One region of the Kineococcus sp. R86509 genome, then DNA from elsewhere that is predicted to be linked to it. Evidence: predicted binding sites of a transcription regulator. Region 1 holds the regulator's gene; the other holds the start of a gene.
What was found. The regulator HrcA, encoded in region 1, represses chaperone genes, less so after heat shock. The targets are predictions, from matches to a motif close to GNTNGCACTCGGNNNNNCCGAGTGCNANC.
Positions count from the first base shown of each region.

Region 2: groES (co-chaperone GroES) is a predicted target of HrcA. The motif match lies at 1,814-1,842, and genes of this name have one in related genera.

Region 1 is NZ_JAXHCE010000001.1:920,073-924,480, reverse strand. It holds gene SJY07_RS04415 (LLM class F420-dependent oxidoreductase) at 1-297, shown strand, start outside; gene SJY07_RS04410 (DUF4870 domain-containing protein) at 323-745, opposite strand; gene SJY07_RS04405 (DUF3097 domain-containing protein) at 767-1,633, opposite strand; gene hrcA (heat-inducible transcriptional repressor HrcA) at 1,745-2,797, shown strand; gene dnaJ (molecular chaperone DnaJ) at 2,841-3,962, shown strand; gene SJY07_RS04390 (Gmad2 immunoglobulin-like domain-containing protein) at 4,017-4,408, opposite strand, start outside.
Region 2 is NZ_JAXHCE010000001.1:1,776,295-1,780,702, forward strand. It holds gene groL (chaperonin GroEL) at 1-1,271, opposite strand, end outside; gene groES (co-chaperone GroES) at 1,375-1,671, opposite strand; gene SJY07_RS08445 (class I SAM-dependent methyltransferase) at 1,873-3,051, shown strand; gene SJY07_RS08450 (alpha/beta fold hydrolase) at 3,041-3,904, opposite strand; gene SJY07_RS08455 (CGNR zinc finger domain-containing protein) at 3,980-4,408, shown strand, end outside.

The sequences.
Region 1 (4,408 bases):
CTGTACCTGGGGGGCATGGGGTCGCGCGAGAAGAACTTCTACGCCGACCTCGGTCGTCGCCTCGGTTTCTCCGACGCCGTCGACGAGGTCCAGGAGCACTTCCTGGCCGGACGGCACCGGGAGGCCGCCGCCGCCGTCCCCGCGGGGTTCCTGGACGCGACCTGCCTGGTGGGTTCCGCGCAGCACGTGCGGAACCGGCTGGCGGACTACGCCGCCGCCGGGGTGACCACCGTGTCGGTCATCCCCCTCGCCGGCGACCTCGAGGCCCGGACCGCGGACCTGCGCGCCATCGCCTGAACCCCGCCCGGCGCACCGGGAGGGGTCAGCGCACCAGGCGGAAGATCAGCGGGTAGCGGTAGACCCGGCCGCTGTTCGCCGCGACGGCCGCGAGGATCGCGAACACCAGGAACACGATCCCCGGTACCCCGAGCAGGACGAAGATCGGCGAGCCGAACCCCAGGGTCACCGCGGTGATGAGTCCGCAGACGATCGACAGGACGATCTCGTAGACGATCACCGAGATCGTCATGTTCAGCGCCTCGGCGCTGTGCCCGCGCACGAACCCGTTGCGGTCCTTGTAGACCAGGAAGACGATCAGCGGCCCGAGGAAGGGCAGCCCGATCAGGGACGCCGCGATCGCGGAGAGGTGGCCGAACATCCCCCACATCCGTTCGTCCGCGGGCGTCATCGGCGCGGGGGAGTACATCGGCGGCTGCTGGGGCGGCGGGTGCTGGGGGTTGCTCACCCTCCGATCCTGGCGCGTCGTTCAGCGGTCGTCCAGGTCGGCCGTCACGAAGTCCACCAGTTCCTCCACCCGCCCGAGCAGCGCGGGCTCCAGGTCGGCGAAGCTGCGGACGGTGCCGAGGATCCGCTTCCAGCCGTGCGCGACGTCGGCCTGGGTGGCGTGCGGCCAGCCGAGCTCGGCGAGGATCCCGTGCTTCCAGTCCTGCCCGCGCGGGATCGTCGGCCACCGCTGCCACCCCAGGCGTTCCGGACGCACCGACTGCCAGACGTCGATGAAGGGGTGACCCAGCACCAGCACGTGCGGGCCCTTGGACACCTGCGCCACGATCCGGGACTCCTTCGACCCCGGCACCAGGTGGTCGACCAGGACCCCGATCCGTCGACCGCGCTGCGGGGCGAAGGAGCGGATCGCGGCGTCGAGGTCGTCGACCCCGTCGAGCATCTCGACGACGACCCCCTCGATCCGCAGGTCGTCGCCCCACACCTTCTCGACCAGCTCGGCGTCGTGCCGGCCCTCGACGAGGATCCGCGAGGCGCGCGCCGTCCGCGCGCCCACCCCGGCCACGGCCACCGAACCGCTGGCCGTGCGGGTGTCCCGCACGGGGGCCGCGGCCTTCGGGGCGACGAGGCGCACGGGCTGCCCCTCGACCCAGAACCCCGGGCCCAGCGGGAAGGTCCGGGTGCGCCCGCGACCGTCCTCGAGGACGACGACGTGGACACCACCGCTCTTCTCCACCCGGACGACGGCCCCGACCCAGCCGGTCTCCACGTCCTCCACGACCAGGCCGTGCACGGCGGGTTCGTCGCGGTGCGTGGGCTTCGGGTTCGTGCGGGCGTGCGGGTCGGAGGACAGCACGTCGCCGCCGTACCGGTCTTCGTAACGGGTCACGCGCGGAACGCTAACCAGACGCGTGTGGCTGACGGGGGAGGCGCGGCCGTGCGGTGACGGCCTAGACTTGGCACTCGAACGACACGAGTGCCAGTGGGGAGAGGGGACGGGATGAGCGACGACCGCAGGCTCGCGGTGCTCCGCGCCATCGTCGAGGACTACGTGTCCAGCCACGAACCCGTCGGCTCCAAGATGCTCGTCGAGCGTCACCAGCTCGGCGTCTCCCCGGCCACCATCCGCAACGACATGGCCGTGCTGGAGGAGGAGGGGTACATCACCCAGCCCCACACCAGCGCCGGACGCATCCCCACGGACAAGGGCTACCGCCTCTTCGTCGACCGCCTCGCCAACGTGAAACCCATGACGCCGGCCGAGAAGCGGGCGATCCAGACCTTCCTCGAAGGGGCCGACGACGTCGACGACATCGTCGACCGCACCGTCCGGCTGCTGGCGCAGATCACCCGCCAGGCCGCCGTCGTGCAGTACCCCTCGCTCTCGCGCGCCGCCGTCCGCCACGTCGAGCTCGTCCCCGTCGGCGGGCGCAGCGCGCTGCTGGTGCTCATCACCGACTCCGGTCGCGTCGAGCAGCGCGTCCTCGACGTCCGCTCCGCCGCCGACCCGGAGTCCCTCGGCCTCCAGCTCGCCGCCCTGCGCACTCGCGTCAACGCCGGGGTCGTCGGCAAACGGCTGCGCGACGCCCGCGACGACCTCACCGACCTCGTCCAGCAGACCCCGCCCGGCGACCTCGCCGTCGCCGCGGAGGTCGCCGTCGCCCTGGGCGACTGCCTCACCGCGGGGCTGGAGGAACGCGTCGTCATCGCCGGGACCGCGAACCTCGTGAAGTCCGGCGCCGACCTCAGCACCTCCCTCGGCAGCGTCCTGGAGGCCCTCGAGGAGCACGTCGTCCTCCTGCGCCTCGTCCAGGAGCTGACCGAGGACGCCGACCGCGGCGGTCTCACCGTGCGGATCGGCGCCGAGAACCTGCACCTCGGTCTCGACGGCACCTCCGTCGTGACCAGCGGCTACGGCAGTGGTTACGGCACGGGCCCGGACACCGTCGTCGCCCGCCTCGGCGTGCTCGGGCCGACCCGCATGGACTACCCGACGACGATGGCAGCGGTGCGTGCGGTGTCACGCTACGTCTCGCGCATCCTGTCCCAGTGAAGCTCGGCCCCGTGATGAAGACCGACAGGAGAACCACGACCTCGTGAGCGACTACTACGACGTCCTCGGCGTCTCCCGCGACGCCTCGGCGGAGGAGATCAAGCGCGCCTACCGCAAGCTCGCGCGCAAGCTCCACCCGGACGTGAACCCCGACGCGGGGGAGCAGTTCAAGGAGGTCTCGCAGGCCTACGAGACGCTCTCCAACCCCGACAAGCGCGCCTCCTACGACCGCGGCGGGTCCATGCCCGGCGGCGGCGGAGCCGGCTTCGGCCAGGGGTTCGGCTTCTCCGACATCATGGACGCGTTCTTCGGCCAGGGCGGCGGGGGCGGTCGGGCGGGAGCTCCCGCCAGCCGCACCCAACGCGGTCAGGACGCGCTCATCCGCGTCGACGTCGACCTCGCCGAGGCGGCGTTCGGCGGCGAACGCTCCATCCAGGTCGACACCGCCGTGCTGTGCACCACGTGCCAGGGCTCCTGCTGCCAGCCGGGGACCAGCCCCCAGACCTGCGACATCTGCCACGGCCAGGGCTCGGTGCAGCGCGTCGTCCGCTCGCTGCTCGGCCAGGTCATGACCAGCGCGCCCTGCCCCACCTGCCGCGGCTTCGGCACCGTGCTGCCCTCGCCGTGCCTGGAGTGCTCCGGTGAGGGCCGCATCCGCGCCCGCCGCCCGCTGACCATCCGCATCCCCGGTGGCGTCGACACGGGCACCCGCATCCAGCTCGCCTCGCAGGGCGAGGTCGGCACCGCCGGCGGTCCCCCCGGTGACCTCTACGTCGAGATCCACGAACGCCCGCACCCGGTCTTCACCCGCAACGGCGACGACCTCCTCTGCACCCTGCACGTGCCGATGACCGCGGCCGCGCTCGGCGCGAGCATCCCGCTGGAGACCCTCGACGGTGACGAGGAGGTCGAGGTCCGCCCCGGCACCCAGGGCGGCGAGGTCGTCACCCTCAGGCAGAAGGGCGCCGAGCACCTGCGGTCCCAGGGCCGCGGCGACCTGCTCGTCACCCTGGAGGTCACGACGCCCCGCGACCTCGACGACGAGCAGGAGGAGCTGATCCGCCGCCTGGCCGAACTGCGTGGCGAGGTCCGGCCGGCCGGCAAGCTCGGCCCCGCCCACCAGGGCGTCTTCTCCAAGCTGCGCGGCCGCTTCTCCGGTCGCTGACCCGCACCGTGATCTTGCTGGGAGACCCAGCAAGATCACGGAACGGGAGGAGGGTCAGGGGATGGTGACGGTCTTCGTGTCGCCGACGGGGCCCGCACCCTCGCCGTCGGACTCGTCGGGGGCGAACACCGACAGGGTGTAGGTCCCCGCCGGCACCGCCGCCGTGAACGAGAACTCCGCGAAGGTGCCGTTCGCGCCGGCCTGCACGGAGTCCCGAGCGACCTCCGCGCCCGCGGCGTTCGTCAGCGTGTAGAGCAGCGTCCCCTCGAAACCTGTCCCGACCCCCTTCACCGTGACCGAACCGGCGCTCGGGGACACCGAGGTGATCCACGCCGGGGCCTGCACGTCGGCTTGCGGCGCCCGCGACAGCGACGCCGGGACGCTCGTCCCGAACACCGACTGCCCCGCCTTGCCGCCGACCCGCAGCTCGATCGGCTGGTCGTCAC
Region 2 (4,408 bases), 860 kb from region 1:
AGCACGGACACCGCGTGGACGAGAGCGGAACCGCCGCCGGCGACGATCCCCTCCTCGATCGCGGCGCGCGTCGCGGAGACGGCGTCCTCGATGCGGTGCTTCTTCTCCTTGAGCTCGACCTCGGTGTGCGCGCCGACCTTGATGACGACGACACCACCGGAGAGCTTCGCCAGACGCTCCTGGAGCTTCTCGCGGTCCCAGTCGGAGTCGGTGCGCTCGACCTCGGCCTTGATCTGGGCGACGCGACCCGAGATGTCCTCGGACGTACCGGCACCGTCGACGATGGTGGTGTCGTCCTTGGTGACGGTGATGCGGCGGGCGGTGCCCAGCGCGTCGAGGTCGATCTGGTCGAGCTTGAGGCCGACCTCCTCGGCGACGACCTGCGCGCCGGTGAGGGTGGCGATGTCCTGCAGGATCGCCTTGCGGCGGTCCCCGAAGCCGGGAGCCTTCACCGCGACGGCGTTGAAGGTGCCGCGGATCTTGTTGACGACGAGGGTCGACAGCGCTTCGCCGTCGACGTCCTCGGCGATGATCAGCAGCGGCTTGGAAGCCTTGAGGACCTTCTCGAGCAGCGGCAGCAGGTCCTGGACCGTGGAGATCTTGCCCTGGTGCACCAGCACGTAGGCGTCCTCGAGGATCGCTTCCTGGCGCTCGGCGTCGGTCACGAAGTACGGGGAGATGTAGCCCTTGTCGAACTGCATGCCCTCGGTGAAGTCCAGCTCCAGCGCGGTCGTGGAGGACTCCTCGACCGTGATGACGCCGTCCTTGCCGACCTTGTCGAACGCGTCGGCCAGCAGCTCGCCGACGCTCGCGTCCTGGGCGGAGATGGTCGCGACGTGCGCGATGTCACCCTTGCCGTCGACCTCGCGGGCCATCGACAGGAGCTTCTCGCTCACCGCGTCGACGGCCTTGTCGATGCCGCGCTTGAGGCCCGAGGGGGCCGCACCGGCGGCGACGTTGCGCAGACCTTCGTGCACGAGGGCCTGGGCGAGCACGGTCGCGGTGGTGGTGCCGTCACCGGCGACGTCGTTCGTCTTGGTGGCGACCTCCTTCGCGAGCTGGGCGCCGAGGTTCTCGTAGGGGTCGTCGAGCTCGATCTCGCGGGCGATGGTGACGCCGTCGTTCGTGATCGTCGGCGCACCCCACTTCTTGTCGATCACGACGTTGCGGCCCTTGGGCCCCAGGGTGACCTTGACGGCGTTGGCGAGCGCGTCGACGCCACGCTCCAGCGCCTTGCGGGCGGTGTCGTCGAACAGCAGCTGCTTGGCCATGTGTGCGGACCTTTCCGTTCAGTGGCGAGCTTCGGGGCGGGAACAGGAGACGCCCCGGGCACCCGGAGTGCGGGCGCCCGGGGCGTCTGGACCTGTCAGTCGCTTACTTGGCGACCTTGGCGAGCACGTCGCGCGCCGAGAGGATCAGCAGCTCGTCGCCGCCGTACTTGACCTCGGTGCCGCCGTACTTGGAGTAGATGACCTTGTCGCCGACGGCGACGTCGATCGGCACGCGGTTGCCGTTGTCGTCGACGCGGCCCGGACCGACAGCCAGGACTTCGCCCTCCTGGGGCTTCTCCTTGGCGGTGTCCGGGATGACGAGACCGGATGCGGTCGTCTGCTCCGCGTCGAGCGGCTTGACGACGATGCGGTCCTCGAGCGGAGTGATGGAGACCGACACTGGTGCGGCCCTCCCCTTCTGCTTCAGCGAACTGGCACGGACGGTCGGTTCGGGGAGCGGACGACCGTCGTCGCGGGTGCCGGACGGCCGCTGCCCCGGTTGGCACTCTCCAGGGGGGAGTGCCACCGACGCTGCGCAAGACGCTAGCACTCAGGGCGGGTGAGTGCCAGATCCGGTGCCCCTCCTGGCAGCATCGACCGGGTGAACGTTTCCGACGTCGACGCCCTGACCTCCCCGCAGGGACGGGCCCTGCTGGCCGAGCTGGCGGGGACGGCCGGCGAGGACCCCGTCGCGCTGGCCGCCCGGTTGCGCCGCGCGGGGCACGATCCCGCCCTCGCCGCGCTCGCCACGACGCAGTCGCGACTGCGCGCGAAGGCCGCCGCGAAGTTCGGGCCCCGAGCGGACGGGCTGCTCTTCACGGCGGCCGGCGCCGAGCAGGCCACCCGTGCCGTGGTGGCGGCCGAGCACGCCCGCCGCTTCGCCGCCGCCGGGGTGCACCGGGTCGCGGACCTGGGCTGCGGGATCGGCGCGGACTCCTTGGCGTTCCTGGACGCCGGGCTCGACGTCCTGCCCGTCGACGCCGACCCCACGACGGTCGCGGTGGCGGCGCACAACCTGGGGCGCGAGGTCCGCTGCGCGGACGTCACGGCCGGGGTCGTCGACGAGCTCGGTCCCGGGGACGGCGCCTGGTTCGACCCGGCGCGGCGGACCTCCGGGGGGCGGCGCCTCTTCGACCCCGAGGCGACCTCTCCCCCGCTCTCCTTCGTCCTCGCCACGGCCGCCCGGGTCCCGGCGACCGGTGCGAAGCTCGCCCCCGGTCTGCCGCACGAGCTGGTCCCGGCCGGCGCCGAGGCGCAGTGGACGTCGGTGGACGGGGAGGTCGTCGAGTGCGCGCTGTGGTGCGGACCGCTGGCCCGGCCGGGTCTCGTGCGCAGCGCCCGCGTCGTGCGGGGTGCCACCGCCCACGAGATCGACGACGTCGACCTCCCGGTGGCCCCGGTCGGGCCGGTCGGTGAGTTCCTGCACGAACCCGACGGGGCGGTGATCCGTTCGGGGCTGGTGGCGAAGGTCGCGGCCGACCTGGACGGGCGACTGGTCGACGAGACGATCGCCTACGTGAGCACGGACTCGTCCCGGACCTCGCCGTTCACCCGGGCGTTCCGGGTGCTGGAGGTCATGCCGTTCGGGCTGAAGCCCCTGCGCGCCCGGCTGCGCGAACTCGACGTCGGAACCCTGACCGTGAAGAAGCGCGGGACGGCCGTCGACCCGGACCAGTTCCGCAGGCAGTTGGCGCTCAAGGGCTCGCGCACCGCGACGATCGTGCTGACCCGGATCGCGGGGAAGCAGAGCGTGCTGGTGGTGGAACCCGTCACCCCGTGACGCGGGCGAGGAACTCCCGCACGTGGTCGGTGACCTCGTCGAGGGCGCTCTCGAGCAGGAAGTGCCCGCCGTCGACGAGTCGGACCTCTCCGCCGACCGCCTCGGCCAGCGCCGTGGCCCCGGCCGGCCCGAAGATCTCGTCGTCGCGCCCCCACACGGCCAGCAGCGGGATCCCCCGGGCGCGCAGGAGTTCCTGGACGTGTCGGTAGAGGGGGACGTTGCTCGCGTAGTCGGCGAACAACGCCAACTGCACCCGGTCGTTGCCGGGACGGGCCAGCGCGGCCGCGTCGTGGTGCCAGGTGTCCGGGCTCACCACGCTCGGGTCGGGAACCCCGTGGGTGTACTGCCAGCGGATCGCGTCGACGCCCAGCGCCGGGCGGAGCGCCTCCTCCGTCTCGCGCGTCCGGAGTTCGCCGTGCGCCCAGATCGGCGCCCAGAACTCCTCGACGAATCCCGCCTCGTGGCCGTTGCCGTTCTGGCTGACGACGGCCGTGACGGCGTCCGGGCGCTCCAGCAGCAGGCGCCAGCCGACGGGGGCGCCGTAGTCCTGGACGTAGACCGCGAACCGGGTCACGCCGAGACGGTCCAGCAGGCGGCCGGTGAGGTCCGCGAGTGCGGCGAAGGAGTAGTCGAACTCCTCGACCGCGGGGGCGTCGGAGAGCCCGAACCCGAGCAGGTCGGGGGCGATGACCCGGTACCGGTCGGCGAGGCGGGGGATCAGCTCGCGGAACATGAACGAGCTCGTTGGGTAGCCGTGCAGCAGCACGACCACGGGCGCGTCGGGAGCGCCCGCCTCCCGGTAGAAGAGCTGGAACCCGTCGACCTCGGCGTAGCGGTGGTGCGTGGTCATCATCTAACCCCTTTCGTGGTCTGGAGCGGTTAGAGTTGCCCAGCACTGCTAACCTGTCAAGTCGATAAGGGAGGTTAGATGACCGATCCGGACGAGGAACTGCTGCTCGGCCTGCTGAACAGCACCCCGGTGGTGGACGGCCGGCCGCAGGACCTGCTCACCACGGACGCGGGCGAACGACCCGCCCTGGTGCGGGCGCGGGACCTGCTGCAGTCGGTGGTCCGCGGCGACGGGGACGCGTCCCTGCTGCAGGAACTGCTGGTCGGCGTCACCTGGACGGCCTCCGTAGGCCCCCGGGGCATCGAGCGCGTCCTGCGGACGACCGGCACGAACCCGTCGGTGGTGCGCGCCGTCCTGGCCTGGGACACCCTCGAACGCGAGCGCCCGGGGCGGTTGCGGCCCTGCGCGAACTCCGAGTGCCGGTTGTTCTTCGTCGACCGCTCCCGGGCCGGGACGGGACGCTGGTGCTCGATGGCGGTGTGCGGCAACCGGATGAAGGCCCGCCGC